Regions from separate parts of the Enterobacter sp. H2G27 genome, predicted to be linked through region 3. Evidence: predicted binding sites of a transcription regulator. Region 3 holds the regulator's gene; each other region holds the start of a gene.
The links. The regulator Fur, encoded in region 3, represses iron uptake genes when iron is present. The targets are predictions, from matches to a motif close to ATAATAATGAGAACNACTATCAA.
Positions count from the first base shown of each region.

Region 1: the regulator Fur is predicted to act here: its motif matches at 8,895-8,917, upstream of ACW9E7_RS14090 (Nramp family divalent metal transporter).
Region 2: the regulator Fur is predicted to act here: its motif matches at 8,037-8,059, upstream of feoA (ferrous iron transporter A).

Region 1 covers NZ_JBSVSI010000001.1:2,990,816-3,001,181, reverse strand. Annotated here, with positions in the region: gene ACW9E7_RS14160 (bile acid:sodium symporter family protein) at 1-160, opposite strand, end outside; gene ACW9E7_RS14155 (LysR family transcriptional regulator) at 250-1,185, shown strand; gene ACW9E7_RS14150 (FlxA-like family protein) at 1,182-1,520, opposite strand; tRNA gene ACW9E7_RS14145 (tRNA-Lys) at 1,709-1,784, opposite strand; tRNA gene ACW9E7_RS14140 (tRNA-Val) at 1,789-1,864, opposite strand; tRNA gene ACW9E7_RS14135 (tRNA-Val) at 1,894-1,969, opposite strand; tRNA gene ACW9E7_RS14130 (tRNA-Val) at 2,011-2,086, opposite strand; gene gltX (glutamate--tRNA ligase) at 2,345-3,760, shown strand; gene ACW9E7_RS14120 (YfeC-like transcriptional regulator) at 3,805-4,197, opposite strand; gene ACW9E7_RS14115 (YfeC-like transcriptional regulator) at 4,199-4,561, opposite strand; tRNA gene ACW9E7_RS14110 (tRNA-Ala) at 4,779-4,854, shown strand; tRNA gene ACW9E7_RS14105 (tRNA-Ala) at 4,896-4,971, shown strand; gene ACW9E7_RS14100 (sensor domain-containing phosphodiesterase) at 5,187-7,376, shown strand; gene nupC (nucleoside permease NupC) at 7,421-8,608, opposite strand; gene ACW9E7_RS14090 (Nramp family divalent metal transporter) at 8,957-10,195, shown strand; gene ACW9E7_RS14085 (DUF2502 domain-containing protein) at 10,228-10,366, opposite strand, start outside.
Region 2 covers NZ_JBSVSI010000001.1:3,935,049-3,945,414, forward strand. Annotated here, with positions in the region: gene hslO (Hsp33 family molecular chaperone HslO) at 1-574, shown strand, start outside; gene pckA (phosphoenolpyruvate carboxykinase (ATP)) at 923-2,542, shown strand; gene envZ (two-component system sensor histidine kinase EnvZ) at 2,609-3,955, opposite strand; gene ompR (osmolarity response regulator transcription factor OmpR) at 3,952-4,671, opposite strand; gene greB (transcription elongation factor GreB) at 4,904-5,377, shown strand; gene ACW9E7_RS18845 (Tex family protein) at 5,466-7,796, shown strand; gene feoA (ferrous iron transporter A) at 8,100-8,327, shown strand; gene feoB (Fe(2+) transporter permease subunit FeoB) at 8,358-10,366, shown strand, end outside.
Region 3 covers NZ_JBSVSI010000001.1:1,010,379-1,020,744, forward strand. Annotated here, with positions in the region: gene nagE (N-acetylglucosamine-specific PTS transporter subunit IIBC) at 1-1,609, shown strand, start outside; gene glnS (glutamine--tRNA ligase) at 1,779-3,446, shown strand; gene chiP (chitoporin ChiP) at 3,893-5,290, shown strand; gene chiQ (ChiQ/YbfN family lipoprotein) at 5,338-5,664, shown strand; gene fur (ferric iron uptake transcriptional regulator) at 5,757-6,203, opposite strand; gene fldA (flavodoxin FldA) at 6,495-7,025, opposite strand; gene ybfE (LexA regulated protein) at 7,181-7,468, opposite strand; gene ybfF (esterase) at 7,597-8,370, opposite strand; gene seqA (replication initiation negative regulator SeqA) at 8,554-9,102, shown strand; gene pgm (phosphoglucomutase (alpha-D-glucose-1,6-bisphosphate-dependent)) at 9,127-10,366, shown strand, end outside.

The DNA of each region.
Region 1 (10,366 bases), 2.0 Mb from region 3:
AGAGCTTTGCGCCGTGCATAAAGAACAGTAGCGCGATGGCGGCCGTCGTCAGCCCTTCAAAAAACGGAACGAAACCGCCGCGAGCGGGGAAGAAAGAGGCCAGTAAAACGGTAACTACCAGGGTGAGCGTAAACGGATCAACAATACGAAATAGTTTCATAATGACTCCTGAAAACAGATGACGCTATTGTGCTTTTTTCCATTTGAGAAATAAAATTGATTTATTGCATCCATTCATGAATTAAACAGATGAATTATTCACTCCGTCAGCTTCGTGTTTTTGTCACCGTGGCGCAGGCTCGTAGCTTTAGCCGGGCAGGAGAGATGATTGGCCTGAGCCAGTCGGCGGTTAGCCACAGCGTGAAAGAGCTGGAAAATCAGACTGGCGTCCGGTTGCTTGACCGCACCACGCGCGAAGTGGTGCTGACCGAAGCCGGGCAGCAGCTGGCTCTGCGCCTTGAACGGTTGCTGGATGAGCTCAACAGCACGCTCAGAGACGTGGGAAGGCTGGGCCAGCAGCTTTCGGGTACCGTGCGGGTCGCGGCCAGCCAGACGATATCCGCACACCTTATACCTCAGTGTATTGCCGAGGGAAGCCATCGCTACCCGGACATTGATTTTGTGCTGCATGACAGGCCGCAACAGTGGGTGCTGGAGAGCATCCGCCAGGGGGATGTCGATTTTGGTATTGTTATCGATCCCGGTCAGGCAAGCGATCTGGCGTGCGAAAGCGTACTTTCTGAGCCTTTTTTGCTGCTCTGCCGTGACGACGATCCGCTGGCCTCGTTGCCGGAGGTCAGCTGGCAGTCCCTGCAGGGCGCGAATCTGGTATTACAGGATTATGCCTCGGGCAGCCGTCCGTTGATTGATTCCGCGCTGATGAATCAGGGCGTAAAGGCAACAATCGTGCAGGAGATTGGTCACCCGGCGACGCTGTTTCCCATGGTGGAAGCCGGCATTGGCATCAGCGTGTTGCCCGCCCTGGCGCTTCCCCTACCGCAGGGAAGCCGGCTGGCCGTCAGGCGATTAGCGCCCGTTGTTGAGCGAAAGTTGATGCTGGTGCGGCGAAAAAATCGCTCACTCTCGGGGGCGGCGCAGGCTATCTGGGAAGTGGTGCGTATTCAGGCACAACGATTAACCGAAGCCCGCATACGCGACCCACTGTTTAACGCATCAGAAGATTAGATGTAGATATCAATCTGATTATTGTCTGAAGGGTTATTCACACCTTCCACTTTGCCCAGCTTTTGATCCTGCTTCTTTTGGGCCTCTTCGGCCTGCTGGCGCTGCAGTGAGGCGAGCTGCGCCTGAAGCACTTTGATCTGGGTCTGAATAAGTTCCTGCTGCTTCTTCTTCTCATCAGCGCTGCCGGTGCTGTTCGCCAGCTCTTTTAACTGCTGAGTCAGCTTTTTGATCTTATCGAGAATGCGGGTGATTTGCGCAGAGATATCGTTACTGCTCGAAGTGCCACTCGCGCCGCTGGTTTGAATCTGTTGGGTTGAAGCCTGAATGGTCGTCATACTTTTTCCTCGCGTTATAAAACAGAGGTATCGGCACCAACGGGATTAGCTTGAGCAAAACTGCCATATCTGGCAGGGAGTTACATCGATACACAATCAGTATTGATGATGCGGTGAAAGTGTACTGGAAGGCGGAAGTAGACAAACTGCAGATAGCAAAAAGGCGCCTTTAGGGCGCCTTTCTACATTGGTGGGTCGTGCAGGATTCGAACCTGCGACCAATTGATTAAAAGTCAACTGCTCTACCAACTGAGCTAACGACCCGAAATGGTGGGCGATGACGGGCTCGAACCGCCGACCCCCTCCGTGTAAAGGAGATGCTCTACCAACTGAGCTAATCGCCCATTTCGGAACTGCTGCGATAAGGTGAGAATGGTGGGCGATGACGGGCTCGAACCGCCGACCCCCTCCGTGTAAAGGAGATGCTCTACCAACTGAGCTAATCGCCCAATCTCAATTCTTATCTACACTGCGAGTCTACCGAAGTAGATGGTGGGTGATGACGGGCTCGAACCGCCGACCCCCTCCGTGTAAAGGAGATGCTCTACCAACTGAGCTAATCACCCCCGCTGTGTGGAGTCGCATTATAGGGAGAGTTGAAAATGAGTCAACGCATTTTCTAAAGTTTTTATTCGTTCGTCGTAAAATTAAACAAAACGATCGCGAAACGGGCAATGGCGCATGATTTCTAAACAAAAATCGCAAACTCGGTCACGATAAAGGGATCAACATTGAGGAATCGCCGCACAGTGATAGAATATTGCCCATCGTTTTTTCCCCAGGATTTGCCGATTGCCGGCATCTTTATAACGTAAGGCCATTTCATGAAAATCAAAACTCGCTTCGCGCCGAGCCCGACAGGCTATCTGCACGTCGGTGGTGCACGTACCGCTCTCTATTCCTGGCTTTTCGCACGCCACAACAAAGGTGAGTTCGTACTGCGTATTGAAGACACCGATCTTGAGCGCTCCACGCCAGAAGCAATTGAAGCCATTATGGATGGGATGAACTGGCTGAATCTGGAATGGGATGAAGGTCCTTACTTCCAGACCAAACGCTTTGACCGCTATAACGCTGTCATTGATGAGATGCTGGTCGCGGGCACGGCGTATAAATGCTACTGCTCTAAAGAGCGTCTGGATGCGCTGCGCGAAGAGCAGATGGCGAATGGTGAAAAGCCGCGTTATGACGGCCGCTGCCGCCATGACCACAGCGAGCACGCTGCTGATGAGCCTTGCGTTGTGCGTTTTGCTAACCCGCAAGAGGGGTCTGTGATCTTTGACGACCAGATCCGTGGCCCGATCGAATTCAGCAACCATGAGCTGGACGATCTGATCATCCGCCGCACCGATGGTTCCCCAACCTACAACTTCTGCGTGGTGGTTGACGACTGGGATATGGAAATTACTCACGTTGTCCGTGGTGAAGACCACATCAACAACACGCCACGTCAGATCAACATCCTGAAGGCGCTGAACGCCCCTGTGCCTGTTTATGCGCACGTCTCCATGATCAACGGCGACGACGGGAAAAAACTGTCTAAACGTCACGGCGCGGTTAGCGTCATGCAGTATCGCGACGACGGTTATCTGCCAGAAGCGCTGCTGAACTATCTGGTGCGTCTGGGCTGGGCTCACGGTGACCAGGAGATCTTCAGCCGCGAAGAGATGATCGAACTGTTCTCTCTGAGCTCTGTCAGCAAATCAGCGAGCGCGTTTAATACCGACAAGCTCCTGTGGCTGAACCATCACTACATCAATACCATGCAGCCAGAATATGTAGCGACTTACCTGCAGTGGCACATTGAGCAGGCAAATATTGATACCCGCACTGGCCCTGAGCTGGCGGATCTGGTGAAACTGCTCGGCGAGCGCTGCAAAACTCTGAAAGAGATTGCTGAAAGCTGCCGCTACTTCTATGAAGAGTTTGCTGAGTTCGACGCGGACGCCGCGAAGAAACACCTCCGTCCGGTTGCGCGTCAGCCGCTGGAAGTGGTGCGTGACAAGCTGGCTGCGCTCACCGAATGGACCGCTGAGAATGTGCATCACGCCATTCAGGCGACGGCAGACGAGCTGGAAGTCGGCATGGGTAAAGTCGGTATGCCACTGCGCGTTGCGGTGACCGGTGCGGGTCAGTCTCCGGCGCTGGACGTAACGGTTCATGCCATCGGCAAATCACGCAGCGTTTCGCGCATTAACAAGGCGCTGGACTTTATCGCTGAACGAGAAAATCAGCAGTAATAACGTCTCAGATAAAACAAACGGCAGGGGAACCTGCCGTTTTTTTATGCTTCTTCTTCTGCAATACCCAGACGCTTAAGAAATCCGTGTATGCCTTCGCGCTTCAATAACGCATCCAGACGCTTCTGCTCCGGCTTAGTCATACTCTCCAGCGTCTCAATAATGCCCGGATACAGGTTTGAAGAGGGGGTATTGTAGGAAGACGTGGCCTCCGCGAGATGGTAAACCTCGTGAGGGGTGCGAATTGCCGGGAGGCTCATAATATGTTCCTTCACGCGCGCATCGACATGAATGAGTCGCGCGCGACCGCCTTTCACGCCGTTGAGCCCTTCGGTTTTCCATCCCTGCTGGCGTATCCAACGATTAACCGTTTGCCTGGCGACGCCCAAACTCTCCGCCAGCTCTTCCGTGGTCATTTTGCTCCGTAATCTTTTCATATCAGTCCCGATCGCGAATCCCTAAACGTTGCAATAATCCGGTGATCCCTTCCCGCAGTAATAGCGATGTCATCTGCTTCTGCTCTTCCGGCGTCATTTCATTGGCTAGCGTCAGGAGCAGGGTGTGAAGTGAACTATCATGACTCACGCCTTCTGGCAGTTCGGACGTTTCGCTTGCCCGACGTGCACTGCGGATAAATTCACGGACTTTTTCGTTCACATGTACCAGACGCGCTTTCCCGCCCTGGACGCCTGGCTTTGGTGACGTAATCCAACCCTCTTTGCGTACCCATTTATTGATGGTCTGTCGGCTATAGCCAGTGAGGAGGGCTAACTCTTCTGGCGTCATTCGTTCCTTGATCATGCAATTTCCTGAATATCTGTGGGGTTAATTAGCGGCTCATTTTATAGCACCCTTTAACGTGAAAACGTGACAGGCTTAACTCCTGACTGCGAGCAGGCTCGCAAAGTGATTCATTTGCATGATTTTTCGGCGATTGAATAGCTGGAATTGATTTTGCCGTTGACACTCCGCAGCGGAATTCATATTATGCCGCCCGTCAACATGACAGCTTTACGATGGGGCTATAGCTCAGCTGGGAGAGCGCTTGCATGGCATGCAAGAGGTCAGCGGTTCGATCCCGCTTAGCTCCACCAAACTCTGAACCCAACAGAGTGCGGTCAGTAAAGTCATATGTGGGGCTATAGCTCAGCTGGGAGAGCGCTTGCATGGCATGCAAGAGGTCAGCGGTTCGATCCCGCTTAGCTCCACCAAAATTGTAAACCCTCGTCGAATGACGGGGGTTTTTTTTTATCTGTTTGTAACGCCCTTTACCGCATTTTGTTATCAAAAAGAAGGTATTTCTGTACCTCACCTCAATCGTAATCAATAAACCGGTCTATAAATAGACTTGAACTTGATTCGCGCAATTAATAAACCTATTATCCATCCGGTCAATGATTCTCCTGGAAAATAACGTTCCTGATTAATGAATAAAAAAACGTATGATAATGTAAAGATATTTATGATTGCCCTGGCACTTTGCCTGATTGCGGTGCCTGTCTCCCGTTATCTTTCTCCACGCGCAATTGTTAATGGTCACGACGTTTATTTAGCATGGTTGCCACTCAGCGTTATGCTGGCGGTCATTCTGATATTTGGGCGCAGAGCAATTCTTCCCATTCTGTTAGGTTTTACTGTCACTAATTTATTCTATATTAATTTAGCGCCGCTACAATATCCAGTTTTACTGTTCTGTCAGACCTTTGCGTTGTTCGCAGGATGCGGTCTGCTACGCCTTATGCTGGGCAAGCGCTGGCGCTACAGTATCCCTAACAAACACATCGGGCTTCGTATATTCTGGCTCGGTTTTGTCGTGCCATTAGGTATTAAGCTGTCGATGTATATGGCAGGCTATTTCTTTGATTTTCCGGTGACAATTTCGACCTATTTCGGCGAAGGCACGGTAATTTATAACGTAGTGGATATACAAAGCCTGATATGCGCGGCGCTGATTTTTACCATGATGTTCTATTACCCGCTAAGAATGATAATTAATCCTCGTTATGCCGTCACCTTCTGGCGGCGAAGCGTGAAGCCCATGTTTTATCACAAGAATCCATTATATATTTTTGTCTGGTTAGCGCTTTTAAGCTTCATTCTTGTCATTTTATGTGGTCCTTTTGAGTCACCGGTCATTGCGGGCTATTTGATGCCGCTGATATTTATTCTTTTTACCTTAGCGATAAGCCGCCTGACCTATGCGTTGATTTCTCTGCTGTGGGCCACCTCAGCGCTCCTGCTGCTGACATACAACTATAATTTCCTTAACGGGGTGGAATCGGGACATTCGCTCTCCTTTATCCTCTCCGTGCTGATTTCTTTCGCCATCTGCTTGCTTTACATGTCTCGCATTTACCAGCGCAGCGAGTGGCTGAAGCGGGGCTGGCAGGACAGGGCGCTGACCGATCCTCTTACCGGTCTGCCTAATATTCGTGCGCTGGAGGATTACCTTGAAATTCATCCGGATGCCAAAGTGTGCATTTTGCGCATGGATAATCTGGAGTTTTTGAGCCGCCACTACGGGATTATCATGCGGGTCCACTGCAAACGAACGATCGCCACGTCGCTTCAGCCGCTCCTGCAAAAAGATGAGCTGCTCTTCCAGCTGCCCGGAAGCGAGTTGGTGCTGGTCTTGCTCGGGCCGGAAATTGCTGAACGTCTCCAGCATATGGTCGATCGGCTCAACAGCAATAAGATTTTCTGGAACAACACCGGGCTGGATATTGAGTTTGGCGCGTCATGGGGAATGGTCGAAGACGGTGAGAAACTGCATCACACGCTGGGGCAGCTAAGCTGGCTGGCAGAACAGGCCTGCGGAGAGCAAAACGTACTCGCGCTCACGAATAGTCTTGAGGTGGCATCAGGGCAAACGACAGAGCGTGTCCTGATGCTGGCCCGGATTAAGCATGCGCTTGAGGCGGGGCAGTTCCATTTGTATGCGCAGCCGATCCAGAAGGCTGACGGGAGCGGGTACTATGAAATCCTGACGCGAATGGAGAGCGAGGGGGAGATTATTACCCCTGACCGCTTTATTCCGCTGATTGCGCAGTTCAACCTCAGCCACCGGTTTGATATGTGCGTCATGGAAAAATTACTGGTATGGCTGCGAGATAACCCTGCAACGCACGCTGGCGCCCGTTTTTCCGTCAATCTGATGCCGCTGACGCTGATGCAAAAAGAGGTGGCGACCGAGATTTGCGCGCTGTTTGAACGGTACGGCGTGGCACCGCAGGCCGTCGTGATCGAGATTACTGAAGAGCAGGCTTTCTCAAATTCAGGCACGAGTATCAATAATATTCAGCAATTGCGGGAGTATGGTTTCCGGATCGCCATCGATGATTTTGGTACTGGCTACGCTAACTATGAGCGTCTCAGACGCCTGCAGGCGGACATCATTAAAATCGACGGCTGCTTTGTGAAAGACATTTGTACAGACGACATGGATGCAATGATTGTGCAGTCGATGTGTAATCTGGCAAAGACAAAATCGCTCTGCGTCGTCGCGGAATATGTGGAAACACCGGCGCAGCGGGAGATGCTGCTCCGCTTCGGTGTGGATTACCTGCAGGGCTACCTGATAGGCAAACCCAAACCGCTGGAAGAATTACGGACATAAAAAAACCGGGAGCCAGGCTCCCGGTTTTTGTTTCACGGTAAACGTTACAGGACCAGTGCCGCAATGGACGCTGACAGGACGCTCACCAGCGTAGAGCCGTAAACCAGCTTCAGGCCGAAGCGAGATACCACGTTACCCTGTTCTTCGTTCAGACCTTTAATCGCACCCGCGATAATCCCGATGGACGAGAAGTTCGCGAAGGAGACCAGGAACACGGAGAGAATGCCTTCCGCACGCGGAGAAAGCGTACTGGCAATTTTCTGCAGATCCATCATTGCAACGAATTCGTTAGAAACCAGCTTGGTTGCCATGATACTGCCCACCTGCAGCGCTTCGTGAGCCGGAACACCCATCACCCATGCAATCGGATAGAAGATGTAGCCGAGAATCCCCTGGAAGGAGATACCCAGCACCGCAGCGAACAGGGCGTTCAGCGCAGAAATCAGCGCAATGAAGCCGATCAGCATGGCGGCAACGATAATCGCGACTTTGAAACCGGCCAGAATGTACTCACCCAGCATTTCGAAGAAGCTCTGGCCTTCGTGCAGGTTTGACATCTGAATGTTCTCTTCGCTTGCGTCAACGCGGTACGGGTTGATCAGCGACAGAACGATAAAGGTGCTGAACATGTTCAGAACCAGCGCAGCAACCACGTATTTTGGTTCCAGCATGGTCATATACGCGCCCACGATAGACATGGAAACGGTAGACATTGCGGTTGCCGCCATGGTGTACATGCGGTTGCGGGACATCTTGCCGAGAATATCTTTATACGCGATGAAGTTCTCAGACTGACCGAGGATCAGGGAACTGACGGCGTTGAAGGATTCCAGCTTGCCCATACCGTTCACTTTGGATAACAGGAAGCCAATTCCACGAATCACGAACGGCAGAACGCGGATGTGCTGCAGAATACCGATCAGCGCGGAGATGAAGACGATAGGGCAGAGAACCTTCAGGAAGAAGAACGCCAGACCTTCGTCGTTCATTTTACCGAAGACAAAGTTGGTCCCTTCGTTGGCGAATCCGAGCAGTTTTTCGAACATTTCGGAGAAGCCTTTCACGAAGCCGAGGCCTACGTTGGAGTTCAGGAAGAACCACGCAAGTAAAACTTCAATGACCAGCAGTTGAACAACATAACGGATACGAATTTTTTTGCGGTCTGTGCTGACCAGCAATGCAAGTGCAGTAACGACAACAAGTGCCAGGACAAAATGAAGGACGCGGTCCATATTTGCTCCAAATATGAGGCAGGTTTAATTTTCGTGCACATTCTATGTAACAACCGAAAAGAAAACGAGATCGAGGACACACTATAGTTACATCCTGTGACGAGTCTCAAAAATAGTGATCCACAATACATTTTTGTTATGTTCGGTAAATGCGTGAAAAGTTAAGTTTGTGTGCTAGTCTTCACAAAAGCATGCGCGATTTCAGTTTCGGTTAGATCGCCCCACTTACCCGCCCGTCTATCGTTCAAAGCTATCAGAGAAATCACTGCAAACTTTATAAATGATCTTGATAATCATTCTCATTTTGATAGCATTAAACATAGCAAAGGCTATATTTCAGAGGCAGAAATGACAAACAGTCGCGTAGAGGGTAGCAGTGGCAGAGCCGCGCGCAAGTTGCGGTTCGCATTAATGGGACCTGCGTTCATCGCTGCCATTGGCTATATCGATCCAGGAAACTTTGCGACCAATATTCAGGCCGGGGCCAGCTTCGGCTATAAGCTGCTGTGGGTGGTGGTCTGGGCTAACCTGATGGCGATGCTGATTCAGATGCTCTCCGCAAAGCTGGGGATTGCGACGGGTAAAAACCTGGCGGAGCAAATTCGCGACCATTACCCGCGTCCCGCCGTCTGGCTCTACTGGGTTCAGGCTGAAATCATCGCCATGGCCACTGACCTCGCTGAGTTTATCGGTGCAGCGATCGGCTTTAAGCTGATTCTGGGCGTGTCGCTGTTGCAAGGGGCGGTGCTGACCGGGATTGCCACTTTCCTCATCCTGATGCTGCAGCGTCGGGGTCAAAAGCCGCTGGAGAAGGTGATTGGTGGTCTGCTGCTTTTTGTGGCGGCGGCCTACATTGTCGAGCTGATTTTCTCACAGCCGAATCTGGCACAGCTCGGTAAAGGGATGGCGATCCCAAGCCTGCCAACGTCGGAAGCGGTGTTCCTGGCCGCCGGGGTGCTCGGGGCGACCATCATGCCGCACGTGATTTATTTGCACTCCTCGCTGACGCAGCATCTCCACGGTGGGACGCGTAAAGAGCGTTACTCCGCTACCAAGTGGGACGTCGCGATCGCTATGACCATCGCAGGGTTTGTAAACCTGGCGATGATGGCGACTGCAGCCGCGGCTTTCCACTTTAACGGTCATACCGGTATTGCCGATCTCGACCAGGCGTATCTCACGCTGGAGCCGTTACTGAGCCATGCTGCCGCCACGATATTTGGTCTCAGCCTGGTAGCTGCCGGCCTCTCTTCTACGGTGGTGGGCACGCTGGCAGGCCAGGTTGTGATGCAGGGGTTTGTCCGCTTCCACATTCCGCTGTGGGTTCGTCGCTCCGTCACCATGCTGCCGTCATTTGTGGTGATTCTGATGGGTCTCGACCCAACGCGAATTCTGGTCATGAGCCAGGTTCTGCTGAGTTTTGGTATCGCGCTGGCGCTGGTGCCGCTGCTGATCTTTACCAGCAACAAAACTCTGATGGGCGAGCTGGCTAACTCAACGCTGGTAAAACGAACCGGATGGGCCATCGTGGTGGTGGTCGTTGCGCTGAACCTGTGGTTGTTGGTGGGAACCGCACTGGGTCTTTAACAAAAAAAGGAGCCTCCATGGCTCCTTTTTTATTAGTGGTGATGGCCGTGACCATGACCTTTCCCGCGACCCCAGCCGCCGCGACGGTCGTCACGATCGTTCCAGCCTTCACGGTAGCCGCGCTCATACGCGTTGTCTTTATACCAGCCGCGGTGTCTGCCGTTATCATGT
Region 2 (10,366 bases), 2.9 Mb from region 3:
TGACCTCAAAACGCTGGTAGGTAACGGCTACCTGGTGATCACCATCTCCCCAGAGGAAGGTGAGCGCTATCAGGGCGTGGTCGGTCTGGAAGGCGATACCCTGGCAGCCTGCCTGGAAGATTACTTCATGCGCTCCGAGCAGCTGCCGACGCGTCTGTTCATCCGCACCGGTGAAGTGGACGGCCAGCCTGCTGCGGGCGGTATGCTGCTGCAGGTTCTGCCTGCCCAGGACGCTCAGACCAATGATTTTGAGCACCTGGCGACGCTGACCGAAACCATCAAGGCGGAAGAGCTGTTCAACCTGTCGGCGACCGACGTGCTGTGGCGTCTGTACCACGAAGAAGAAGTGACCGTCTACGACCCGCAGTCCGTGGAGTTTAAGTGCACCTGCTCCCGCGAGCGCTGCGCTGGCGCACTGAAAACCCTGCCGGATGAAGAGATCGACAGCATCATGGCGGAAGACGGCGAAATTGATATGCACTGTGACTACTGCGGTACGCACTATGTATTCAATTCGATGGATATCGCTGAGATCCGCAACAACGCCTCCCCGGCGGATCCGCAGGTTCACTAAAGCTCTCTTTCCCCTCACCCTCTCCCCAAAGGGGAGAGGGTGAGGGGTAAAAACGCCACCCAAGCTGAATCGTTTTCCCAATGTAACTCTTACGTAATTTTCTTACGTGTATGCGATTACATTCACATTCTTTCCGATAAAATCACCAGCCTTTAACCTTTTCGGAACATTTTCCCCACCCAAAAAGCGATTCCTGCGATAATCCGCCTGCGCCGTGACTGGAGTCGCAGCGTTTTCCGTTAGTAAGGGTTTTGTCCAGATGCGTGAATCTATGAGCCCCGTCGCGGTAAACAACCTCAGAAAAACCCTACAATTTCAGGCAGTACATATTGGCTAAGGAGCAGTGATATGCGTGTTACTGGTTTAACCCCGCAAGATCTCAAGGCTTATGGTATTCACGACGTCCAGGAAATCGTCTACAACCCCGACTACGATACGCTGTATCAGGAAGAGCTCAATCCAGCACTGGAAGGATACGAGCGTGGTGTGTTGACGAATCTTGGTGCTATCGCCGTCGATACCGGTATCTTTACCGGTCGTTCGCCGAAAGATAAGTATATCGTCCGAGACGAAACCACCCGCGATACGCTGTGGTGGGCTGACAAGGGCAAAGGGAAGAACGACAACAAACCGCTCTCCCCGGAAACCTGGCAGCACCTGAAAGGGCTCGTCACCCATCAACTTTCCGGCAAGCGTTTGTTTATTGTCGACGCTTTCTGCGGCGCTAACGCCGATACCCGTCTCTCCGTGCGTTTTGTCACCGAAGTGGCCTGGCAGGCGCATTTCGTGAAAAACATGTTTATCCGTCCAACCGACGAAGAGCTGCAGGACTTCACCCCTGATTTCATCGTGATGAACGGCGCGAAATGCACCAACCCACAGTGGAAAGAGCAGGGTCTGAACTCCGAAAACTTTGTGGCCTTCAACCTGACCGAGCGTATCCAGCTGATCGGCGGTACCTGGTACGGCGGCGAAATGAAGAAAGGGATGTTCTCAGTCATGAACTACCTGCTGCCGCTGCGGGGCATCGCCTCCATGCACTGCTCGGCTAACGTCGGTGAAAAAGGCGACGTGGCGGTCTTCTTCGGCCTGTCCGGCACCGGGAAAACCACCCTGTCCACCGATCCAAAACGTCGCCTGATTGGCGATGACGAACACGGCTGGGATGACGATGGCGTATTCAACTTTGAAGGCGGCTGCTACGCGAAGACCATTCGCCTGTCTGAAGAGGCCGAGCCGGATATCTTCCACGCGATCCGTCGCGATGCGCTGCTGGAAAACGTCACCGTGCGTGCCGACGGCTCCATCGACTTCGACGATGCGTCGAAAACGGAAAACACCCGCGTCTCTTATCCGATCTACCACATCGACAATATCGTGAAGCCGGTGTCAAAAGCGGGTCATGCCACGAAGGTTATTTTCCTGACGGCGGATGCGTTCGGCGTTCTGCCTCCGGTGTCTCGCCTGACGGCCAGCCAGACGCAGTACCACTTCCTTTCCGGTTTCACCGCCAAGCTGGCGGGTACCGAGCGCGGCGTGACGGAGCCAACCCCAACCTTCTCCGCCTGCTTCGGCGCGGCCTTCCTGTCGCTGCACCCGACGCAGTACGCTGAAGTGCTGGTGAAACGCATGCAGGCATCCGGCGCGCAGGCATACCTGGTGAACACCGGCTGGAACGGCACCGGCAAACGTATCTCTATCAAAGATACCCGCGCCATTATCGACGCCATTCTGGATGGTTCTCTGGACGACGCCGAAACCTTCACGCTGCCAATGTTTGACCTGGCGATCCCAACGTCGCTGCCGGGTGTGGATACGCATATCCTCGACCCGCGCAATACGTACGGTTCGCCGGAGCAGTGGCGTGAGAAAGCGGAATCGCTGGCGAAGCTGTTTATTGAGAACTTCGAGAAGTATACCGATACCCCGGCGGGTGCTGCGCTGGTGAGCGCGGGTCCAAAACTGTAGTCCATGTCGGGTGGCGGCTTCGCCTTACCCGACCTACAAAAAAGGGTGGCTCGTGCCACCCTTTTTTCAACTCTCTTTCACCTGCCCTCGCGTCACCGGAACCGGCAACCAGGCGCGAATGCTCAACCCACCGCGCTCGCTGGTGCCAATCTCCAGCAGTCCGTTGTGGTTATCCACAATACGCTGCACAATCGCCAGGCCTAAGCCCGTACCGCTGGTGCTGCGCGCGCTATCGCCGCGCACAAACGGCTGGAACAGATGCTTACGCTGCTCGGGCTTGATGCCCGGACCGTCGTCTTCCACCTGGAACCAGGCGCGGTTGAGCTCAGACCCGCTGCTGACCTTAATCCAGCCGTTGCCGTAGCGCGCCGCGTTGACCACCATGTTGGCGACCGCACGTTTAATGGAGAGCGGGTGCATACGAACCTGAATTTCACCGGCCTGAAGGTCAGTATCAATCTCGCGCTCGTAGCCGCTTTCCGCCGCCACCACTTCGCCCAGCACCGCGTTCAGATCCGCCATCTCCATTGGCATCTCCTGCCCGGTGCGCAGGTAGTCGATGAACTGCTCAATGATGGCGTTACACTCTTCAATGTCCTTATTGATGGACTCGGCAAGGTAACCGTCCTCTTCTCCCATCATCTCCGTCGCCAGACGAATACGCGTTAGCGGCGTGCGCAGGTCGTGGCTGACGCCCGCCATCAGCAGCGTACGGTCATCCGCCAGCTGCTTCACGCCTGCCGCCATATGGTTAAAGGCACGCGTCACTGAACGGACTTCCGAGGCGCCATACTCGCGCAGCGGAGGAGGAATAATCCCTTTACCGACCTGCAGCGCAGCGTGCTCCAGGTCGACCAGAGGTCGGTTCTGTATACGGATAAATAGCCACGCGCCGCCTATCGCCAGCAGCATAATCGCCAGGGTATAGCGGAACAGCGGTGAGAAATCGCCCTGATGGATTTCGGTCAGCGGAACGCGAACCCAAATATTGGGTGACAGCCAGGTTTTCAGCCAGACGACGGGCGAGCTTTTGTTGACCTCAACGCGCACTTCCGTTGGACCGCCCAGCTGCTGCGCCATCTGCTGGCTTAGGAATTCGTAGTGCTGCGCCCAGCGCAGGCCAGCGTCTTCCGCCGCTTCGTTGGAATAGAGCGAAATGCCCAGTTCACGGTAGATTTCACGGCGAAACGCCGGAGGAACGACGAGCTGCGTGCCGTCCTCCAGCTGCAGCTTATCGGTCATCAGCATACGTACTTCGTAGGCCAGGACCTTATTAAACTGCTGGAGGCTCGGCAGGATCGCAAAGTTCAACACCACCAGGTAGGTCGTCACCAGGCTGACGAACAGCAGGGTGACGATCAGTAACAGGGTGCGGGCAAACGAGCTTCGCGGCGAGAAGCGCATTCGCCTCATGCTTTAGAGCCGTCCGGGACGAACACGTAGCCCAGACCCCATACGGTCTGAATATAACGAGGATGCGCCGGATCTTCTTCCACCATGCGGCGCAGACGGGAGATCTGCACGTCGATAGAGCGTTCCATTGCGGAGTATTCGCGACCGCGCGCCAGGTTCATCAGCTTGTCACGGGAAAGCGGTTCACGCGGGTGGCTGACCAGCGCTTTCAGTACCGCAAACTCGCCGCTGGTGAGCGGCATCGGCTCGTCTTCACGGAACATCTCGCGCGTGCCGAGGTTCAGCTTGAACTTGCCGAAGGCAATAACGGCTTCTTCCTGCGACGGCGCGCCCGGCAGCTCGTTCGCCTGACGGCGCAGCACGGCGCGAATACGTGCCAGCAGTTCACGCGGGTTAAACGGTTTTGGAATGTAGTCGTCCGCGCCGATTTCGAGGCCCACGATACGGTCAACTTCTTCGCCCTTCGCCGTCACCATGATAATCGGCATCGGGTTGCTCTGGCTGCGCAGACGGCGGCAAATAGAAAGCCCGTCTTCGCCAGGCAGCATCAGGTCGAGAACCATCAGGTGGAAAGATTCACGGGTCAGCAGACGGTCCATCTGCTCAGCGTTCGCGACGCTACGAACCTGGAAGCCCTGCTCGGTCAGATAACGTTCCAGCAGCGCACGCAGGCGCATGTCGTCATCCACGACCAGAATTTTGTAGTTCTCTTGCATTGTGTGTACTCCCAAAGGTTCGGATAGTCTTTGTAACAGCGTATTCTAAAAAAGTGCACGTATTCGACCAGTTAATTCTGGTATAAATTCTAGTCGAAATTGTTACAAAGCATATTTAACAGCAGCTTATCTGCTCATTTCATCACATAAATCATTATTAATCCTGTCTGTTACACTGTGTGGTACGTATTGTGCGCAAGACAGTTAACCGGCAGGCAGCAAAGGCTTTACCATGAAAACGCCCCTGATCACCCGCGAAGGGTACGAAAAGCTCAAAAAAGAGATGGATTACCTCTGGCGCGAAGAGCGTCCTGAAGTAACCAAAAAGGTGACCTGGGCGGCAAGCCTGGGCGATCGCAGCGAAAACGCTGACTACCAGTACAACAAAAAGCGGCTACGCGAAATTGACCGCCGGATTCGCTATCTGACGAAGTGCCTCGAGAATCTTAAAATTGTCGATTACTCTCCGCAGCAGGAGGGCAAAGTGTTCTTCGGCGCGTGGGTGGAAATTGAAAACGACGATGGTGACACCCTGCGTTTTCGCATTGTCGGCTACGATGAAATTTTTGGTCGTAAGGATTACATCTCCATCGACTCCCCGATGGCCCGCGCGCTGCTGAAAAAGGAAGTGGGCGATCTGGCCGTCGTGCAGACTCCAGCCGGTGAAGCCAGCTGGTACGTCAATGAGATCGTCTACGTAAAATAGTCCGAGAGCGCCCTCCCCGGCTGGCATTTTGCCGTGCCAGCCCGTATAACTATCCCCTGATTTTTTCGACTCAACAGATGATAAAGCCATGATGAAAGATTCGCTCTGCCGCATTATTGCGGGTGATATTCAGGCCAGAGCCGAACAGGTAGAAGCTGCCGTTCGCCTGCTTGATGAAGGGAACACCGTGCCGTTTATTGCACGCTATCGTAAGGAAGTCACCGGCGGTCTGGATGACACGCAGCTGCGTAACCTGGAGACCCGTCTCGGTTATCTGCGCGAACTGGAAGAACGTCGTCAGGCGATCCTCAAATCCATCGGCGAACAGGGCAAACTGACCAGCGATCTGGAAAGCGCCATTAACGGCACCCTGAGCAAAACCGAATTAGAAGATCTCTATCTGCCGTACAAACCGAAGCGCCGCACGCGCGGGCAGATTGCGATTGAAGCGGGCCTTGAGCCGCTGGCCGACCTGCTGTGGAACGAGCCATCGCACGATCCGGAAACCGAAGCGGCGAAATTTATCGACGCTGACAAAGGCGTGGCGGACACCAAGGCCGCCCTCGACGGCGCACGCTACATTCTGATGGAGCGCTTCGCCGAAGACGCCGCGCTGCTCGCTAAAGTGCGTGATTACCTGTGGAAGAATGCCCACATCGTCTCTACCGTCGTCGCGGGTAAAGAGGAAGAAGGCGCGAAATTCCGCGACTATTTCGATCACCACGAACCGATTTCCACCACCCCTTCCCACCGCGCGCTGGCAATGTTCCGCGGCCGCAACGAAGGCGTGCTCCAGCTCTCCCTGAACGCCGATCCGCAGTTTGACGAGCCGCCGAAAGAGAGCCACTGCGAGCAGATCATTATCGACCATCTCGGCCTGCGCCTGAACAACGCCCCGGCGGACAGCTGGCGTAAAGGCGTAGTAAGCTGGACCTGGCGCATCAAGGTGCTGATGCACCTCGAAACCGAGCTGATGGGCACCGTGCGCGAACGCGCCGAAGATGAAGCGATTAACGTCTTCGCCCGTAACCTGCACGACCTGCTGATGGCCGCCCCTGCCGGCCTGCGCGCGACAATGGGTCTCGACCCGGGTCTGCGTACCGGCGTGAAGGTCGCTGTGGTTGACGGCACCGGCAAGCTGGTGGCGACCGATACCATTTATCCGCACACCGGCCAGGCAGCGAAAGCGGCCGTCGTGGTGGCGGCGCTGTGCGAAAAATACAACGTCGAGCTGGTTGCCATCGGCAACGGTACGGCCTCTCGTGAAACCGAGCGTTTTTACCTCGACGTGCAGAAGCAGTTCCCGAAAGTGACGGCACAGAAAGTGATCGTCAGCGAGGCCGGGGCATCCGTCTATTCCGCGTCCGAGCTGGCGGCCCAGGAATTCCCGGACCTGGACGTTTCCCTGCGCGGGGCAGTTTCTATCGCTCGCCGCCTGCAGGATCCGCTGGCGGAGCTGGTGAAGATCGATCCGAAATCCATCGGCGTGGGCCAGTATCAGCATGACGTGAGCCAGACTCAGCTGGCGCGCAAGCTGGATGCGGTGGTGGAAGACTGCGTAAACGCCGTCGGCGTTGACCTGAACACCGCTTCCGTTCCCCTGCTGACCCGCGTGGCGGGCTTAACCCGCATGATGGCGCAGAACATCGTCGCCTGGCGTGATGAGAACGGCCAGTTCCAGAACCGTCAGCAGCTGCTGAAGGTGAGCCGTCTGGGGCCAAAAGCCTTTGAGCAGTGTGCGGGCTTCCTGCGCATCAACCACGGCGATAACCCGCTGGATGCCTCCACCGTGCACCCGGAGGCGTACCCTGTGGTGGAACGCATCCTGGCCGCCACCCAGCAGGCGCTGAAAGATCTCATGGGTGACAGCAGCGCCCTGCGCAACCTGCAAGCCGTTGATTTCACCGACGACAAATTTGGTGTGCCAACCGTCACCGACATTATTAAAGAGCTGGAAAAGCCGGGCCGCGATCCGCGTCCTGAGTTCAAAACGGCGACCTTTGCCGACGGCGTGGAAACCATGAACGACCTGCTGCCCGGCATGGTGCTGGAAGGCGCGGTGACCAACGTCACCAACTTTGGCGCGTTCGTGGATATCGGCGTGCATCAGGATGGTCTGGTGCATATCTCATCCCTTGCCGACAAGTTCGTTGAAGACCCGCACACCGTGGTCAAAGCGGGCGACATCGTGAAGGTCAAAGTGCTGGAAGTGGATCTGCAGCGCAAGCGTATCGCGCTGACCATGCGTCTGGACGAGCAGCCGGGCGACACCAACGCGCGCCGCGGCGGCAATGGCGGAGGCCGCGAACAGCAGCGTCCCGCCGCGAAAGCGGCAAAACCGCGCGGACGTGATGCTCAGCCTGCAGGCAACAGCGCGATGATGGATGCGCTGGCGGCTGCGATGGGTAAAAAACGCTAAGGTTGTAAATGCCCCTCACCCTAACCCTCTCCCCAGAAGGGAGAGGGCCGGGATGAGGGGAATAATCATATCGAAATATATGAAACCGATTGCATAGCCATATTTAAACCACTAATTATCACCCCGTTAACAAATACTCCCCTTTTCGTTTTCCAGGCAATTCAGCAAATATTGAGCAAGGTCAAACAGGCCGTAAATTAATACCGTAAACAACATTCCGTCACAGTTTTAATATTGCTGATAAAAACTATTCTCATTATCATCCCATAGTAGATAATTTAACCTTTCGTGGAATCAGGCGTTATGCAATTCACTCCAGACAGTGCATGGAAAATTACCGGTTTTACCCGCGAAATTAGCCCAGCCTATCGGCAAAAGCTGCTGTCGCTGGGCATGCTGCCCGGCTCGTCATTTCAGGTCGTGCGCGTGGCGCCGCTGGGCGACCCGGTTCATATCGAAACCCGCCGCGTGAATCTGGTCCTGCGTAAGAAAGACCTCGCATTAATAGAAGTCGAAGCCTTATCCCGATAACAAGCCAGCGGTTTCAGTGAGTCTAAAAAAATGAAAAAGTTAGCTATTGGCTTAATTGGCAATCCTAATTCCGGCAAGACCACCCTTTTTAACCAGCTGACCGGGGCTCGCCAGCGCGTGGGCAACTGGGCGGGCGTGACGGTTGAGCGTAAAGAGGGCCAGTTCACGACGACAGACAACCAGGTGACGCTGGTTGACCTTCCCGGCACCTACTCCTTAACCACCATTTCGTCGCAAACCTCGCTCGATGAGCAAATCGCCTGTCACTATATTCTTGGCGGCGACGCGGACCTGCTGATCAACGTGGTCGACGCCTCAAACCTCGAGCGTAACCTCTATCTGACGCTGCAGCTGCTTGAGCTGGGTATCCCCTGCATCGTGGCGCTCAACATGCTCGACATCGCAGAGAAACAAAAGCTGCGCATCGACGTCGATGCCCTCTCCTCGCGCCTGGGGTGCCCGGTCGTTCCGCTGGTCTCGACGCGCGCTCGCGGTATTGATGCGCTGAAGCTGGCCATTGACCGTCACGCGGGAAATCGCGACGTTGAGCTTGTGCATTACGCCCAGCCTCTCCTGCGCGAAGCCAACGTGCTGGCGCAGGAGATGGACACCGGTATGCCAGCAAAACAGCGCCTGTGGCTTGGCCTGCAGATGCTGGAAGGGGATATCTACAGCCGCGCTTACGCCGGGCATGCGGCCGATAAGCTGGACGCGACGGTAGCCCGTCTTAGCGACGAGCTGGACGACCCGGCGCTGCATATCGCCGATGCGCGTTACCAGGCCATAGCCTCGATTTGCGACGTTGTCAGTAACGCCCTGACGGCAGAGCCCAGCCGCTTTACGGCGGCGGTGGATAAGGTCGTGCTTAACCGCTTCCTCGGTTTGCCCATCTTCCTGCTGGTGATGTACGTGATGTTCCTGCTTGCCATTAACATCGGTGGCGCACTGCAGCCGATTTTTGACGCCGGTTCCGTCGCGGTCTTCGTCCACGGGATCCAGTGGGTGGGTTACACTCTGCACTTCCCGGAATGGCTCACCATCTTCCTCGCGCAGGGGATCGGCGGCGGTATCAATACCGTTCTGCCGCTGGTGCCGCAGATCGGCATGATGTACCTGTTCCTCTCGTTCCTGGAAGATTCCGGCTACATGGCGCGCGCGGCGTTCGTGATGGATCGTCTGATGCAGGCGCTGGGCCTGCCGGGTAAATCCTTCGTCCCGCTGATCGTCGGCTTCGGCTGTAACGTGCCGTCGGTGATGGGCGCACGCACCCTGGATGCGCCGCGCGAGCGTCTGATGACCATTATGATGGCGCCGTTTATGTCCTGCGGTGCCCGTCTGGCCATCTTTGCGGTCTTTGCCGCAGCCTTCTTTGGTCAGCAGGGCGCGCTGGCGGTCTTCTCGCTGTATGTGCTGGGCATCGTGATGGCGATCCTCACCGGTCTGATGCTGAAGCACACCATCATGCGCGGTGAAGCGTCACCGTTTGTAATGGAGCTGCCGGTGTATCACGTGCCGCATCTGAAAAGCCTGGCGATCCAGACCTGGCAGCGCCTGAAGGGCTTTGTGCTGCGCGCCGGTAAGGTGATTGTCATCGTCAGCATTTTCCTGAGCGCGCTGAACAGCTTCACCCTCAGCGGACAGGCGGCAGATAACATTAACGACTCTGCCCTCGCCTCCGTCAGCCGCGTCATCACGCCGGTCTTTAAACCGATTGGCGTGCATGAGGATAACTGGCAGGCAACCGTCGGGCTGTTCACCGGCGCGATGGCGAAAGAGGTGGTTGTCGGCACCCTGAACACGCTTTACACCGCAGAGAACATTCAGGAACAGGAATTTAATCCGGCAGAGTTTCATCTCGGTCATGAACTGCTGGGTGCCGTAGAGGAGACCTGGCAGAGCCTGAAAGACACCTTCAGCCTGAGCGTGCTGGCGAACCCTATTGAGGCCAGCAAAGGCGACGGCGAAATGGCGACGGGAGCCATGGGCGTGATGGGCGAGAAATTTGGCAGCGCGTCCGCGGCCTACAGCTACCTCATCTT
Region 3 (10,366 bases):
CAGCAGCGTAGAGCTGCCAAAAGCGCTCTCCTTCTTTAGCGGCCGCCGTCTGGTCCCTATCCTGACCTCGTTTGTGATGATCGTTGTCGCGTTCATCATGATGTACGTCTGGCCGATGATTTTCGACGGTCTGGTGAACTTCGGTGAGCACATCCAGAAACTGGGTTCTGTCGGTGCGGGCGTGTACGCGTTCTTCAACCGTCTGCTGATCCCGGTTGGTCTGCACCACGCGCTGAACTCCGTGTTCTGGTTCGACGTTGCCGGTATTAACGATATCCCTAACTTCCTGGGTGGCGCACAGTCCATCGAAGCAGGTAAAGCGGTTGTCGGTATCACCGGTCGTTACCAGGCGGGCTTCTTCCCGATCATGATGTTTGGTCTACCGGGTGCTGCGCTGGCTATCTACCACTGCGCGCGTCCAGAGAATAAAGCGAAAGTGCTGGGTATCATGATGGCGGGCGCGTTCGCGGCCTTCTTCACCGGTATCACCGAGCCGCTGGAGTTCTCCTTCATGTTCGTGGCGCCGGTTCTGTATGTGATCCACGCCGTGCTGACCGGTATCTCCGTGTTCATCGCTGCCAGCATGCAGTGGATTGCCGGTTTCGGCTTCAGCGCCGGTCTGGTGGATATGGTGCTTTCGTCCCGTAACCCGCTGGCGACCCACTGGTGGATGCTGATCCCGCAAGGTCTGGTGTTCTTCGCGATCTACTACGTAGTGTTCCGTTTCACTATCACCAAATTTAACCTCATGACACCGGGTCGTGAACTGGCCGTGGCCGGTAGCGAAGCGGATGGTCAGGATATGAACGTGAGCGGTGCTCAGGACCAGGACGTTTCAGGTCTGGCGCGTCAGTACATCGCCGCAGTAGGCGGTTCTGACAACCTGACCGGTATCGATGCCTGTATCACTCGTCTGCGTCTGAACGTCAAAGACTCTTCCCTGGTGAACGAAGCGCTGGCCAAACGTCTGGGCGCGTCCGGTGTTATCCGCCTGAACAAAACCAGCGTGCAGATTATCGTTGGCTTTGTGGCAGAGAAAATTGCTAATGCCATGAAAACTACCGGCCCGGTAGCCGCAGCAGAAGCTTCTGCCGCCCCTGCCGCCGCGCCAGCGGCTGCAAAACCGCAGGCGGTACCCAACGCCAAAACGATAGCCGCGCTGGTTTCACCGGTAACCGGTGAAGTGGTTGCGATTGAGCAGGTGCCTGATGAAGCCTTCGCCAGCAAAGCGGTGGGTGACGGTGTGGCGGTGAAACCAACGGAAAAAATCGTTGTGTCTCCGGCGGCCGGTACCATCGTGAAAATCTTCAACACCAACCACGCGTTCTGCCTCGAAACCGAAAATGGCGCGGAGATCGTTGTCCATATGGGTATCGATACCGTTGCGCTGAACGGTCAGGGCTTTACTCGCCTGGTGGAAGAGGGCGCTGAAGTGGTGGCCGGGCAGCCGATTCTGGAAATGGATCTGGACTTCCTGAACGCCAACGCGCGCTCCATGATAAGCCCGGTCGTTTGCAGCAACATCGACGACTTCAGCGGCCTGGTCATTCAGGCGAAAGGTCAGGTTGTTGCGGGTCAAACACCGCTGTACGAGATTAAAGGCAAGTAATCGCTCCTGAGTAGAGTCATGCCTTAAGCGGCGGGGGAGATCCTCCGCCGCTTTTTTTTGCAGCAAATGCCCCCATTATTTTCTTCAGAGACGTTTTAAGGGTTGTCACTACGTCCGGCTTATAAGATCATATGCCGTTATACGTTGTTTACGCTTTGAGGAATCCACGATGAGTGAGGCTGAAGCCCGCCCGAGTAACTTTATTCGTCAGATCATCGATGAAGATCTGGCCAGTGGTAAGCACACCACAATTCATACCCGCTTTCCGCCGGAGCCGAACGGCTACCTGCATATCGGGCATGCGAAGTCCATCTGCCTGAACTTTGGCATTGCGCAAGACTACCAGGGACAGTGCAACCTGCGTTTCGATGACACCAACCCAGTAAAAGAAGACATCGAATACGTTGAGTCCATTAAGAACGACGTGCAATGGCTGGGCTTCAACTGGTCTGGCGATATCTGCTACTCCTCTGACTATTTTGATCAGCTGTACGCCTATGCGGTAGAGCTTATCAACAAAGGTCTGGCGTATGTCGACGAGCTGTCTGCTGACGAGATCCGTGAGTATCGCGGTACGCTGACCGCACCAGGCAAAAACAGCCCGTTCCGCGACCGCAGCGTGGAAGAGAACCTGGCGCTGTTTGAAAAAATGCGTGCCGGTGGCTTCGAAGAAGGCAAAGCGTGCCTGCGTGCCAAAATCGACATGGCGTCTCCGTTCATCGTGATGCGCGATCCGGTGCTGTACCGCATTAAGTTTGCGGAACACCACCAGACCGGCAACAAGTGGTGCATCTACCCGATGTACGACTTTACCCACTGCATCAGCGATGCGCTGGAAGGCATTACGCACTCCCTGTGTACGCTGGAGTTCCAGGACAACCGTCGTCTGTACGACTGGGTTCTGGATAACATCACCATTCCTGTGCATCCGCGCCAGTACGAGTTCTCTCGTCTTAACCTGGAATACACCGTGATGTCCAAGCGTAAGCTGAACCTGCTGGTGACCGACAAGCACGTTGAGGGCTGGGACGATCCGCGTATGCCAACCATCTCGGGTCTGCGTCGTCGTGGTTACACTGCCGCCTCTATTCGTGAGTTCTGCAAACGTATCGGCGTGACTAAGCAGGATAACACCATCGAGATGGCCTCCCTGGAATCCTGCATTCGCGAAGATCTCAACGAAAACGCTCCGCGCGCGATGGCGGTTATCGACCCGGTGAAACTGGTTATCGAAAACTATCCGCAGGGTGAAAGCGAGCTGGTCTCCATGCCTAACCATCCGAACAAACCGGAAATGGGTAGCCGTGACGTGCCGTTCAGCGGTGACATCTGGATTGACCGCGCTGACTTCCGCGAAGAAGCCAACAAGCAGTACAAGCGTCTGGTGCTGGGTAAAGAAGTGCGTCTGCGTAATGCCTACGTCATCAAAGCCGAGCGCGTTGAGAAAGATGCAGAAGGGAATATCACCACCATCTTCTGTTCTTATGATGCTGAAACGCTGAGCAAAGATCCTGCGGATGGCCGCAAGGTGAAAGGCGTTATCCACTGGGTGAGCGCATCCCACGCGCTGCCGGTAGAAATTCGTCTGTACGATCGTCTGTTCAGCGTGCCTAACCCTGGTGCTGCGGAAGACTTCCTGGCGACCATCAACCCGGAATCTTTGGTGATTAAGCAGGGCTATGCGGAGCCTTCTCTGAAAAACGCTGAAGCAGGCAAAGCGTTCCAGTTCGAACGTGAAGGTTACTTCTGCCTGGACAGCCGACACAGCACGGCAGAAAAACCGGTATTTAACCGTACCGTAGGTCTGCGTGATACCTGGACGAAGATCGGCGAATAATATTGCTGGTCTGGTCAATGAGAGACAAACGCCGCACTATGCGGCGTTTTTTTATTTAACGATCAGGGTATTAAGCCAGGGCCTAAAAAGGTGTGATAAAAATATCAGGTCAATGAGGTGCTACTTATTTTTCAAAAAAAAGTTTGTGTCATTAGGAAAAACAAAAAGGTTATAAGAAAGGGAAGATGTTTCTCGTCTAGCCACTGAAATACTTGAAAATTTCCCGCCATTCCTCGCCTCCCTGCAAATGTTACAAAGCACTACTAATTATGTGCACTTCGTCATAATCCTGACTTTTGTCCGCTAAAAAGCATTGATAATTCGCGTCGCGAAAAATAACCTAACGACGGTAGTTAATTCGAGGGTATTTAAAACTACCCCTGACCATTTGGTCTTTTTTATTTACGCCGTTTCAGGCGTTTTAATTCGTCAAAGAGGAATAATCTATGCGTACGTTCAGTGGCAAACGTAGTGCGCTGGCGCTGGCTATTGCCGGTGTGACAGCAATGTCGGGCCTGGTGGTGACACCAGAGGCGAAAGCGGCAGGCTTCATCGACGATTCTACCCTCACGGGCGGTATCTATTACTGGCAGCGTGAACGTGACCGTAAAGACGTCACCGAAGACAAATACAAAACCAACCTTTCTCATTCCACCTGGAACGCCAACCTGGACTTCCAGTCAGGCTATGCCGCGGATATGTTCGGTCTGGATATTGCTGCGTTTACCGCGATTGAAATGGCGGAAAACGGCGACAGCGCCCACCCGAATGAAATTGCCTTCTCCTCCAGCAATAAAGCGTATAAAGAAGACTGGTCCGGGGATAAGAGCGGCATCAGCCTTTACAAAGCCGCTGCAAAATTTAAATACGGTCCGGTATGGGCGCGCGGTGGTTATATTCAGCCAACTGGCCAGACCCTGTTAGCACCGCACTGGAGTTTTATGCCGGGTACCTATCAGGGTGCGGAAGCCGGGGCGAACTTTGACTACGGTGATGCGGGTGCGTTGAGCTTCTCCTATATGTGGACCAACGAGTACAAAGCACCCTGGCACATCGAGATGGACAAGTTCTACCAGAACGATAAGAAAACCAAAGTCGATTATCTCCACTCGCTGGGGGCGAAATACGACTTCAAAAACGATCTGGTTCTCGAAGCAGCATTTGGCCAGGCGCAAGGGTATATCGATCAGTACTTTGCCAAGGCCAGCTATAAGTTTGATGTCGCGGGTAGCCCGCTGAGTACCAGCTATCAGTTCTACGGTACGCGCGACAAAGTCAGCAACGGTGGCGTCAATGACATTTATGATGGCACCGCGTGGCTGCAGGCGCTAACCTTCGGCTATAAGGTCGGTCAGGTTGATTTACGTCTGGAAGGAACATGGGTGAAGGCGGAAGGGCAGCAGGGCTACTTCCTGCAGCGTATGACCCCGACCTATGCCTCATCCAACGGTCGTCTTGATATCTGGTGGGATAACCGCTCAGACTTCAACGCCGACGGCGAGAAAGCGGTCTTCTTCGGCGCAATGTACGACCTGAAAAACTGGAACCTGCCTGGCTGGGCGGTGGGCGCTTCTTACGCTTACGCCTGGGATGCAAAACCTGCCGATATGGCAACTCCGGACGCATACTACGATCCCAACTATCGCCTGAAAGAGTCTTCTTACAGCCTCGATGCTATCTATACCCTGCAGGATGGCCGCGCGAAAGGCACAATGTTCAAACTGCACTTCACTCAGTATGACAACCACTCCGATATCCCGAGCTACGCGGGCGGTTACGGCAACATCTTCCAGGATGAACGTGACGTGAAATTCATGGTTATCGCACCGTTCACTATCCTCTGATGAATCTTCCGGCGGGTTAGATCCCGCCGGACCGGAGACTGCATATGATGAAAAAAATCGTAATCGTCGCGTTACTGGCATCAGGGCTGGTGGCGTGTGCTCAGAGTGAGGCACCGAAAGAAGATTCCCGGCTGAAGGAGGCCTATAGCGCCTGTATTAATACAGCAGAAGGATCGCCGGAGAAAATTGAAGCCTGTCAGAGCGTGCTGAACGTGCTGAAGAAAGAGAAAGCGCATGAGCAGTTTGCGACGCGGGAGAATGTCCGCGTGATGGATTACCAGGCCTGTATCCAGGCGCGTAAAACCGGTAACGATCAGGAAGTGGCCAAGCGTTGCAATAAGATCTGGAACGAGATACGCAACAATAATAAATAAGTTGTTTTACGCCCGGTGGCGCTGCGCTTACCGGGCTTTTTTCTGGCAAAAAAAAGCCAACCTTTCGGCTGGCTCAGAGTATGAACACTTGCTTATTTTGCGTCGTGCGCGTGGTCATCTTCGCGGCAGTCGCCTTCAGCGCAGTGACCGTAAAGGTACAGGCTGTGGTTGGTCAGGCGGATACCGTGACGCGCGGCGATTTCACGCTGGCGCGCTTCGATGGAATCATCGCTGAATTCAATGACCTTGCCGCAGTCGAGGCAGATCAGATGATCGTGGTGCTGCTGCTGGGTCAGTTCGAAAACAGATTTACCGCCTTCGAAATTATGACGGGTGACAATGCCCGCGTCATCAAACTGGTTCAGCACGCGATAGACGGTAGCCAGCCCAATCTCTTCACCCATGTCGATAAGACGTTTATAAAGGTCTTCCGCACTGACATGGTGATTGTCTGGACCCTGAAGCACTTCGAGGATTTTTAACCGAGGAAGCGTAACTTTCAGGCCAGCCTTCTTTAATGCGGTATTGTTGTCAGTCATGCGGAATCTGTCCTGTTGCTAAACGATTCACTTCTGTAGGAAGTGACAGAAAATGCACCTGGGATAATGCGTCTCATTATAGAACTGCCATGGCTAAATGAAAACTGCAAGTCTCAGGCAAAATATGCTTATAAAAATGGGGTATCACCAACAAACTTGCTCAATGGAAAACCACATTTTATCAGGGAGACATTGTACAGGTCTGGGCGAAAAAGTTAAAAGATTGTAGCAATTAATTTAATCGGTTTGACCTGGTGCGCGGGCGCAACCGCCGTTGCGCCGCGAGAAAAATCAGGCGTTAAGAATATCGTCCAGGTGCAGTTCTTCACGGATCTGCTTAACCCATTTCTCAACGCGCTCTGCGGTCAGTTCTGGCTGACGGTCTTCGTCGATGGCCAGACCCACGAAATGATCGTCATCGGCCAGGCCTTTAGACGCTTCGAAGTGGTAACCAGCGGTCGGCCAGTGGCCTACGATAACCGCGCCGTTCGGCTCAATGATGTCGCGGATGGTCCCCAGCGCGTCACAGAAATACTCAGCGTAGTCTTCCTGGTCACCGCAGCCAAACAGGGCAACCAGCTTACCGTTGAAGTCCACTTCTTCCAGCGTCGGGAAGAAATCATCCCAGTCGCACTGGGCTTCACCGTAGTACCAGGTTGGGATACCCAGCAGCAGAATGTCATAGCCTTCCAGATCTTCTTTGCTGCTCTTGGCAATGTCATGCACATCAGCAACGTCTTTACCGAGCTGTTTTTGAATGTTTTTTGCGATATTTTCGGTATTGCCGGTATCACTGCCAAAGAAAATGCCGATGATTGCCATGAGTAAAATAACCTCTTGAAACTTAATAGTATGGTGGCGCAATTCGGCCACGGATAAGGGCAATAATAGCAGAACTGGCAACCCTGCGGAAACAGCTATCGCGCAGGACTGCACTCTGTGCTACATGAAAAGGGTAATAAAGAGGATTTTCAGACTTATGCCTGGCTGCGTAACGTCTCAAGCTGGGCGATTAACATCTCTTCAATGAGCTCGCTGCGGCTGATATTTCGCGCGTCAGCCAGCTCGTTCAGCGCATCGACGGCGTCGGCGTTAAGCTTCAGTTCGACACGCTTAAGCCCGCGATTTTTATCGCGTTTAAGCTGATTGCGTTTATTGATACGCAGCTGTTCATCGCGCGAAAGCGGATTCGTCTTCGGTCGTCCCGGGCGACGCTCATTCGCGAACAGATCTAGTGTCGTACGGTCCGTTTGTTCTTTGGCCATGATTCTGAGACTTCGGGGGAAACACGCCGCCCTGCTAATGCCCGGGCGATAAGCGCGCCATCATACATCACCAAAAACGGCACGCCAACGACTGGAAGCCCGCAGCCTTCCAGTCGCTTTCTTTTTAATCAATTTGTCGTATCAGCGAGATAGCGGCGAATGGCGCGCAGCACGGCGTCAGGTTTTTCCGCATGCACCCAGTGCCCGGCACCGGCAATCACGTGGGCGCGAGCCTGCGGGAATTGGGCCAGCAGCGTGTCGCGGTACGCGTCGGTAACGTAAGGAGAGTTACCGCCGCGAATAAAGAGGGTAGGGTGCGGCCAGGCGGGGACGGTTTCCCAGCCCACGATGTTGTTGTACTGGTTCCAGAGCACCGGCACGTTAAAACGCCATTGGCCGTCAACAAACGACTTCAGCAGGAACTGGACTACGCCTTCTTCATCAAGATGCTCACGCATGACGGCAGCCGCCTGCTGGCGTGTCGCGACGCCCGCTTTGGTGACCGCATTGATGGCGGCAAAAATTTCGTCGTGGCGGCGGACGTCGTAATCCACGGGCGCAACATCAATTACAACCAGGCCGTTAATACGCTCCGGGGCCAGTGCCGTCAGGGCCATCACCGCTTTGCCACCCATTGAATGCCCGATGAGGGTCACCTTTTGCAGGTCGTTGGCATCCAGCGTATCCAGCAGATCCTGCGCCATCGCCGCGTAGGTCATCTCGTCGGATCGGCCGGAAAGACCGTGATTGCGCATATCGACCTGTAAAATATCGTGGTCAGTAACCAGATCGCGCGCCAGCACGCCCAGGTTATCCAGGCTGCCAAAAAGCCCGTGAACCAGTACGATGGGAGAATTATTGTTCGGCGATTGTGCAGTTTGCGCTCGGGTATTCAATTTCATGGCAAAGTTCTTTTTTTACGTATGTCAGGTTAGGGTATCATGTTGACCATTCTGCCGCCCGGCTGCAAGGTTCCAGTTTAATCTGACTTTTGCCGCCAACCTGGTTTGACGCTATCCGCTGTTGGGATTTGACCTTATAATCCCAATGACTTGTATTCAGATAAGATATCGCACTGGATTAAGATGAAAACAATCGAAGTTGATGACGAACTCTATCAGTATATTGCCAGCCAGACGCGGCATATCGGGGAGAGCGCGTCCGACATTTTACGGCGCATGCTTAAAATTTCCGCCGCTTCACAGCCTGCTACCCCAGTCACCAAAGATGTCGTGTCTCAGCCAAGCGTTGTTGCACAAGCAAAACCTGCCGTGACGCCGGCAAAAGATAAAGTGCGTGCGATGCGCGAGCTGCTGCTCTCCGATGAATACGCGGAGCAGAAAAAGGCGGTTAACCGCTTTATGCTGGTGCTGTCTACACTTTACTCACTGGATAACAAAGCGTTTGCTGAAGCGACCGAGTCGCTGCACGGTCGTACTCGCGTCTATTTCGCGGGCGACGAGCAGACGCTGCTGCAAAATGGCAATCAAACCAAACCCAAACATGTTCCTGGCACCCCGTACTGGGTGATCACCAATACCAATACGGGCCGCAAGTGCAGCATGATTGAACACATCATGCAGTCCATGCAGTTCCCGGCGGAATTGATTGAAAAGGTTTGCGGTACAATTTAACCCTTGCATCAGAAGGACCCGGTAATGGCAAATCACAGCCGTGCAGGCCAACCTGCACAACAAAGCGATTTGATTAACGTCGCTCAGCTGACCGCGCAGTATTACGTGCTGAAGCCGGTCGTGGGCAACGCAGAACACGCAGTGAAGTTTGGTACATCTGGTCACCGCGGCAGCGCGGCGCGCCACAGCTTTAACGAACCGCACATTCTGGCCATTGCTCAGGCCATTGCGGAAGAGCGCGCTAAAAACGGCGTTACCGGTCCGTGCTACGTGGGGAAAGATACCCATGCCCTGTCTGAACCGGCGTTCATCTCTGTTGTGGAAGTGCTGGCGGCAAACGGCGTTGATGTGATTGTTCAGGAGAACAACGGCTTCACCCCAACGCCTGCGGTCTCTAACGCCATCCTGGTGCACAACAAAAAAGGTGGCGCGCTGGCTGACGGTATCGTTATCACGCCATCCCACAACCCGCCGGAAGACGGTGGTATCAAATATAACCCACCTAACGGTGGCCCGGCAGACACCAACGTCACCAAAGTGGTGGAGGATCGCGCGAACGCGCTGCTGGCTGATGACTTGAAAGGCGTGAAGCGCATCTCTCTGGATGCGGCCATGGCGTCCGGTCACGTGAAAGAGCTGGATCTGGTTCAGCCGTTCGTGGAAGGCCTGGCGGATATCGTCGATATGGCGGCCATCCAGAAAGCCGGCCTCAAGCTGGGCGTGGATCCGCTGGGCGGCTCCGGTATCGAATACTGGAAACGTATCGCCGAGCACTACAAGCTGGATCTGACCATCGTCAACGATCACGTCGATCAGACCTTCCGCTTTATGCACCTGGACAAAGACGGCGCGATCCGTATGGACTGCTCCTCCGAGTGCGCGATGGCGGGCCTGCTGGCGCTGCGTGATAAATTCGATCTGGCGTTTGCTAACGACCCCGATTATGACCGTCACGGTATCGTCACCCCTGCCGGGCTGATGAACCCGAACCACTATCTTGCGGTCGCAATTAACTATCTGTTCCAGCACCGCCCGCAGTGGGGGAAAGAGGTGGCCGTCGGTAAAACGCTGGTTTCCTCCGCGATGATCGACCGCGTGGTTGAGGCGCTGGGCCGCAAGCTGGTGGAAGTGCCGGTGGGCTTCAAATGGTTTGTTGACGGTCTGCACGACGGCAGCTTTGGCTTCGGTGGTGAAGAGAGCGCGGGAGCTTCTTTCCTGCGCTTCGACGGCACGCCGTGGTCAACCGATAAAGACGGCATCATCA